One region of the Streptomyces sp. NPDC031474 genome, then DNA from elsewhere that is predicted to be linked to it. Evidence: riboswitches for the same ligand, from Rfam matches in the RefSeq annotation. Region 1 holds a riboswitch; the other holds the start of a gene.
The links. Region 1 has a riboswitch for cyclic di-AMP ahead of ACZ5SK_RS27570 (M23 family metallopeptidase). Riboswitches for the same ligand answer to the same signal wherever they lie in the genome.
Positions count from the first base shown of each region.

Region 2: another riboswitch for cyclic di-AMP. It lies ahead of ACZ5SK_RS23205 (M23 family metallopeptidase); the one in region 1 lies ahead of ACZ5SK_RS27570 (M23 family metallopeptidase).

Region 1 covers NZ_JBVIJX010000013.1:120,607-124,025, reverse strand. The annotation lists gene ACZ5SK_RS27575 (GntR family transcriptional regulator) at 1-379, opposite strand, end outside; gene ACZ5SK_RS27570 (M23 family metallopeptidase) at 568-1,311, opposite strand; cyclic di-AMP (ydaO/yuaA leader) riboswitch at 1,326-1,491, opposite strand; gene ACZ5SK_RS27565 (M16 family metallopeptidase) at 1,714-3,102, opposite strand; gene ACZ5SK_RS27560 (M16 family metallopeptidase) at 3,099-3,419, opposite strand, start outside.
Region 2 covers NZ_JBVIJX010000010.1:385,342-388,760, reverse strand. The annotation lists gene ACZ5SK_RS23210 (GDSL-type esterase/lipase family protein) at 1-706, opposite strand, end outside; gene ACZ5SK_RS23205 (M23 family metallopeptidase) at 974-1,870, opposite strand; cyclic di-AMP (ydaO/yuaA leader) riboswitch at 1,875-2,032, opposite strand; gene ACZ5SK_RS23200 (alpha-galactosidase) at 2,337-3,419, opposite strand, start outside.

The DNA of each region.
Region 1 (3,419 bases):
CCAGGGAGCGCAGATCCTCGCTGCTGCCCCTCCTGGCCCGCTCCTGGCCCAGCCGGACGAGGCCGCGCAGCACCTTCAGGTGGGCCTCCGTGCGCCGCTGGGCGGCCCGGGCGGCGCCGAGCGGCTCCAGGAGCATGCGCATCTCCAGCACGTCCGCGGCCTCCTGCTCGGTCGGCTCCGCGACGCACGCGCCCGCGTGCCGCCGCGTCACGACGAAGCCCTCGGCCTCCAGCGTGCGCAGCGCCTCCCGGACGGGGACGCGGGAAACGCCGTAGCGGCGGGCGAGGAGTTCCTCGGTGAGGCGGCTGCCGCGCTCGTAGACACCCGAGACGATGTCGTCCCGGACGGCCGTGCACACCGAGTGCGCCGGAATACGCATGACGGACCTCCGCCTTAATCCCCGTGAAACGTCGACGATTGACGTGTGTTCCGTGACTCTATTGCAATGAGCGGGAATTTCCGATGGCGGGCCGGAATCCATGGATATTTTTTGGACAGCAGTGCATCGAAAACGGCAAAAGCCCCGGCCGAGGGGGCCGGGGCTGGACGATCTGTCGCCGTGCGCCGTCAGACGTTCACACCGTGCTGGCGGAGGTAGGCGACCGGGTCGATGTCCGAGCCGTACTCCGCCGTGGTGCGGGCCTCGAAGTGCAGATGCGGACCGGTGACGTTGCCGGTCGCGCCGGACAGGCCGATCTGCTGGCCGGGAGTGACCTGCTGGCCCACCGAGACGCCGATGGACGACAGGTGCCCGTACTGGGTGTACGTGCCGTCGTTCATCTTGATGACCACCTGGTTGCCGTACGACCCGCCCCAGCCGGCCTCGACGACGGTGCCCAGGCCGACCGCGTGCACCGTGGTGCCGGTCGCGGCGTGGAAGTCGATGCCGGTGTGACTGCCGGAGGACCACAGCGAACTGCTGGCGTGGTAGCCGGTGGAGACGTAGGAACCCGTGATCGGCGGCACGAAGGCGTTGAGCCGCTTGCGCTCGGCCTCACGGGCGGCACGCACGCGTGCCTCGCGCTCCTCGACGGCCTTCTTGGCGGCCGCCTCGCGCGCGGCCTGCTCGTAGGCGGCCTTCTTCTGCACGGCGACCTGGTCGTCGATCTGGTCGGCGACGGCCTCGCCGGCGGTGACGACGGGGATCAGCCCGGTCTGCTCGGGGGTGGGCTCGGCGGCGAAGGCCGGGGCGGAGGCCACGGTGGCCATGACACCGGTGGTGGTGAGCGCCGCGACGCCCGCGGCGCGCGCGGTGGTGCGCTGCATCCGGCTGGGCCGACGGTGCTTCCCGGTGGCGCAGGTGAACGCCATGAAGTGGGGGGTGTCCTTTCCTTCCCTCTCGCCTACCGGGTTAGCTGACGGGTTCGGAGCAGGAAGGTCTCCTACGGACCCCCTCGCGGCTCGCGCGGGCGTCCGATTCACCCCAGGGACTTCACATGGGTCCCCGGCTCCCCTGGCTCGCGCCGTACGGGGACTCGGCGATGACTGTCCGCTGCCGCGGCTGCGGCGCACTGCCTGACGAACAGCCCGGACGAAGCTAAGCGGGACGGGTTTCAATCCTCAAACGAATCCCGGTTTTTGTAGCGCATGCCACAGGGCAGACAGGCAACCTCCGCCTCAATTCGGACACGCAGAGGCCCTGGTGACGTTTCCGTCGGCCAGGGCCCCTGCGCGCGCGTGCCGTTGGCGCGGCCACCGCGCCCGCCGGTCCGTCTACTCGGCGGACACGACCTTCACCTCGCCGATGCCGAGGGCCTCCACCGGCTCCTTGATCCGGGCCGCGTCGCCGACGAGGACGGTCACCAGCCGGTCCACCGGGAAGGCGTTCACGGCCGCCGCGGTGGCCTCCACGGTGCCGGTCGCGGCGAGCTGCTGGTACAGCGTCGCCTGGTAGTCGTCGGGCAGGTGCTGCTCGACCTGGTCGGCCAGCGTGCCCGCGACGGCCGCGGCGGTCTCGAACTTCAGCGGCGCCACCCCGACCAGGTTCTGCACGGCGACATCACGCTCGGCGTCGGTCAGGCCGCCCTCGGCGAGGGTGCGCAGCACCTTCCAGAGGTCCTCCAGGGCGGGACCGGTGTTCGGGGTGTCCACGGAGCCGCTGATGGCGAGCATCGCGGCGCCCGAGCCGTCCGGCGCGGACCGCAGGACCTGCCCGAAGGCGCGGACACCGTAGGTGTAACCCTTCTCCTCGCGCAGGACGCGGTCCAGGCGGGAGGTGAGGGTGCCGCCGAGGCAGTACGTGCCGAGCACCTGCGCGGGCCACACGCGGTCGTGCCGGTCGGCGCCGATCCGACCGATCAGCAGCTGCGTCTGCACGGCGCCGGGACGGTCCACGATGACGACCCTGCCGGTGTCGTCGGCGGTGACCGGCGGCACGGGCCGCGGCTGGGCCGAGGAGCCCGTCCACGCGCCCAGGGTGTCGCCGAGGAGGGCGTCCAGGTCGGTGCCGGTGAGGTCGCCGACGACCACGGCGGTGGCCGTGGCGGGGCGCACATGCCTGTCGTAGAACGCGCGCACGGCGGCGGAGTCGATCTTCTCGACGGTCTCCGCGGTGCCCTGGCGCGGGCGCGACATGCGCGCGGTGGCCGGGAACAGCTCCTTGGAGAGCTCCTTGGCGGCACGCCGCGAGGGGTTGGCGAGCTCGTGCGGGATCTCGTCCAGGCGGTTGCGGACGAGGCGCTCGACCTCGCTGTCGGCGAACGCGGGCGCCCTGAGGGCGTCGGCGAGCAGACCGAGGCCCTTGGGCAGCCGCGAGGCCGGCACTTCGAGGCTGAGGCGGACGCCGGGGTGGTCGGCGTGCGCGTCCAGGGTGGCGCCGCAGCGCTCCAGTTCGGCGGCGAACTCCTCGGCGGAGTGCTTGTCGGTGCCCTCGGAGAAGGCGCGCGCCATGATCGTGGCGACGCCGTCGAGGCCGGCCGGTTCGGCGTCCAGGGGCGCGTCGAGGAGGATCTCGACGGCGACGACCTGCTGGCCGGGGCGGTGGCAGTGCAGCACGGTCAGGCCGTTGGCCAGCGCTGCGCGGTCGGGCGCCGGGAACGCCCACGGCTTGGCCTCGCCCGCCGCGGGCTGGGGGTGGAAGTCCATCGTGGCGAGCTCGGTCACCGGGCCGCCTCCTCGTTCTCGTCCTGGTCGGCGGGGGCTTCGGCGGCGGTCGGCTCGTAGACGAGCACCGCGCGGTTGTCGGGGCGCAGTCGGGCCTTGGCGACCTCCTGCACCTCCTCGGGCGTCACGTCCAGCACCCGCTGGACGGCGGTCAGGGCGAGCTGCGGGTCGCCGAACAGGACGGCGTAGCGGCACAGTTCGTCGGCGCGGCCGGCCACCGTGCCGAGCCGGTCGAGCCACTCGCGCTCCAACTGGGCCTGGGCGCGCTCCATCTCCTCGGCCGTGGGGCCCTCCTCGGCGAACCGGGCGAGCTCCTC
Region 2 (3,419 bases), on a different contig from region 1:
AGTTCCAGCCGTACGCGTCACCGGCGGTCGGCACTCCCCCGTTGCCGGTCTGGAGCACACCCTGCCGACCGAACCCGACCTGGGTGAGCGAGGCGTGCAGGGCATCGGCGACGAGGGTCGGGTACGCGGCCGTCCCGTCGGCGCAGTCGGAGGTGTTGACCTCGCAGAGCGCCATCACACCCTGAGTGATGGAGTCGCCGTAGAACGCCAACTCACCGGCTCTGACGAAATGTTGGCCGAGGAGGCGGCCCTTGAGCCCGGTCAGGACGACCCCGGTCTCCAGCGGGGGCGTCCACCGGCCGGCCCGCGAGTAGACGTCCTTCACGGACAGCTCGACCGTGTGCGGGCCCCGCCCGGTCGCCGTGATCGCGAGATCGGCGCGGTCGACGGCGTACAGCTTCTTCGGGCCTCCGTCGACCGACACGTACACCTGTGCGGGCACGGTGACCGACGAGACGTCGAACAGGGCGTGGACAGCGCCGCCCGCGAACCGGAACCGCAGCCGGGAACCGGAGTTGACGGTGATCGCGGCCTCGCCGGTACGGCCCCAGTGCCCCTCGTAGACGAGTCGCCGGTCATCGGGACGGACGCGGTCCGTGCCGCCGGACGCGGCCGAGGCGGACGGTGCGACGCCGGCCAGGAGCGCCACGGCCGCCGCAGTGCTCAGGAACCGGTTGAGGACGATGCGTCGGTCGGCGCCGGACACGGGACCTCCGAAGAACGATAGAAAGCGCTTGCTCCCTGACGGAGATCACTGTGGCCCCACCCTGGCCCGTCTGTCGAGGGGGACGAAAAGGGCTGCCACACGACCGCAACGAAACGATCATGAACACGCAAGGCACGGTCGGCGGGCCCGGCACGCGCACACACCGAAGGCCGGACCCGGGGATCGGGGTCCGGCCTTCGGCTGCGTGTCAGGCGTGTCAGGCGGGTGGCGCGCCAGGCGTGGTCAGGCGTGCGGTCGTCGGCGGGGTCAGCCGACGGCGACACCGTGCGAGCGGAGGTAGGCGACCGGGTCCACGTCCGAGCCATAGTCCGGCGTGGTACGGATCTCGAAGTGCAGGTGCGGGCCGGTCACGTTGCCGGTCGCACCGGACAGGCCGATCTGCTGGCCCTCGGTCACGGTCTGGCCGGCCGAGACGGAGAGCTGCGAGAGGTGACCGTACTGGGCGTAGTAGCCGTCGGCGAGCTTGATGACGACCTGGTTGCCGTACGCGCCGCCCCAGCCCGCGGAGACGACGGTGCCGGCGCCCACGGCCTTGAGGGAGGTGCCGGTCGGGACGACGAAGTCGACGCCGGTGTGGTAGCCGCTGGACCACATGCTGCCGGCCACGTGGTAACCGGTTCCGATGGTCGCGCCGGCCACGGGCAGGGTGTAACCGCTGGAAGTGCTGGTGGTCTTCTCGACGGCCTGGGTGGCCGCCTTCGTCGAGGCGGCCGAAGAGGACGAAGCCGACGACGACTTGGTGCTGCCGGTCGTGGCCTTCTTGCCGATCGACAGCTTCAGGCCGGGGTGGATCAGCGACGGGTCGCCGCCGATGGCCGCACGGTTGTCCTGGTACAGCTTCTGCCAGCCGCCGCCGACGTTCTGCTCGTCGGCGATCTTCGAGAGGTAGTCGCCGGACCGCACGATGTAGGTCCGGGCGCCCGTGGCGGCGGCCTTCTTCTGCGCCACCGGAACGGACTGCACGGCCTTTTCCGAAACAGACTGCGAGGCGGAGGACTGGGAAGCCGACTGCACGGGGGCGGCGTGGGCGCCGGTGGCGCCTATGAGCGGAAGGGCGAGCGCGGCGCCGCCGGTTCCGGCGACGGCGAGGGAACGGGTGAAGCGCTGGGACTTGGGACGGCGGTGTTTACCCTTCGCGGGCATGACGAATTCCTCTCCGGCGCCTGCGAGGTGAGCTGTCGGGTGCGGACTGGAGATGTCCGGCCGCGCCGAGGCGCGGCTTTACCCCAAGCCTGTTCCGGGACCGGAACAGGCGGTTCTACCTGTGGGTCCCCCGCTCCTGCCGGGTACGGGTGAGTGTGCGGACACCGGGCGGCGGCAGGATTAGGCGTCCGTCCGGATTGGTGTGGAACGTAAGCGACCAGGACACACAGGGACAAGCAGAGGTTGCACGGACAACGCATTTCTCTTGATCCGCTGTGGGAATTCCCGGTCACGCTCCGTCAATCAATAGGCCCGCTTTTCGTCAAACCCCCTAGAAAGGCATGCAAATTACGTGAGCATGACGCGCGACATACGGTCACGAATATGACGCTGCTCACGTGGGACTTCCCCAGGTTTCCTTATTCCACAGCGAGTTGGAATTAAGGCTCCAATTCGGACAGAACACTCAGATGTGACGCAGTCGGATAACCGTCGCATCAAGGTCGCCCCGCAGTCCGGTCCGCAGCCCGTGGTGCAGCAGCACGGCCCCTCGGTGCACTTCACCCGTTTCACGGCATTCGTACGACGCCGTCGGGTCGAGCCCGCGCAGCCGCAGCGCCGGAACGGGCTCGCCGAACCGCTGCGCCTGAAGCCAGGCGAGGACGACCGCCTCGTCGCCGCGCACGTACTGGACGGCACTCAGGCCGCCGGCCGGGGGCCGCAGCCGGTAGAGGTCCCCGTGCTGCACGAGAGGCCGGATCTCCTTGTAGAGGCTCACCCACTCCCGCGCCTCGGCCAGCTCCTCCTCGCCCCATTCGGAGAGGTCCCCGCCGACCCCGAGCACCCCGGCCATGGCGCTGACGAACCGGAAGCGCAGCGAGCTGACCCGGCCGTTGAGCTGGGCGTTCGGGCTGTCCGTGACCCAGGCGGCCATGACCCTGGCGGGGTGGATCTGACTGAAACCGTGCTGGATGTCGAGCCGGTCGAGGGGGTCGGTGTTGTCGGAGGTCCACACCTGGTCGGTGCGGCTCATGATCCCGAGGTCGATGCGTCCGCCGCCGCCCGAGCAGGACTCGAAGGCGACGCCCGGGTGGGCGGCCCGCAGCCGGTCCAGCAGGGCGTAGAGGGCCCGCACATGGTCCACCCAGAGGCGCTGCGGGTAGGGATCGTCCGGCCAGCCGGCGTCGGTGAAGCAGCGGTTGAAGTCCCACTTCACATAGTCGACGGGGGCACTGGACAGGAGGGCGTCGAGCTGCCCCCAGAGGTACTCCTGGACGTCCTCGCGCGCGAGGTTCAGTACGAGCTGATTACGGAACTCCGTCCGCTTTCGCCCCGTTTGGAACTGCACCCAGTCGGGGTGCGCCCGGTACAGCTCGCTGTCGGGGTTGACCATCTCGGGCTCGACCCAGATGCCGAACTGCATACCGAGGGCGTGCACATAGTCGGCGAGCGGCTTGAGCCCGTTCGGGAAGCGGTCGGGGTTGGGCCGCCAGTCGCCGAGCCCGGCGTGGTCGCCGGTGCGCGCCCCGAACCAGCCGTCGTCGACGAC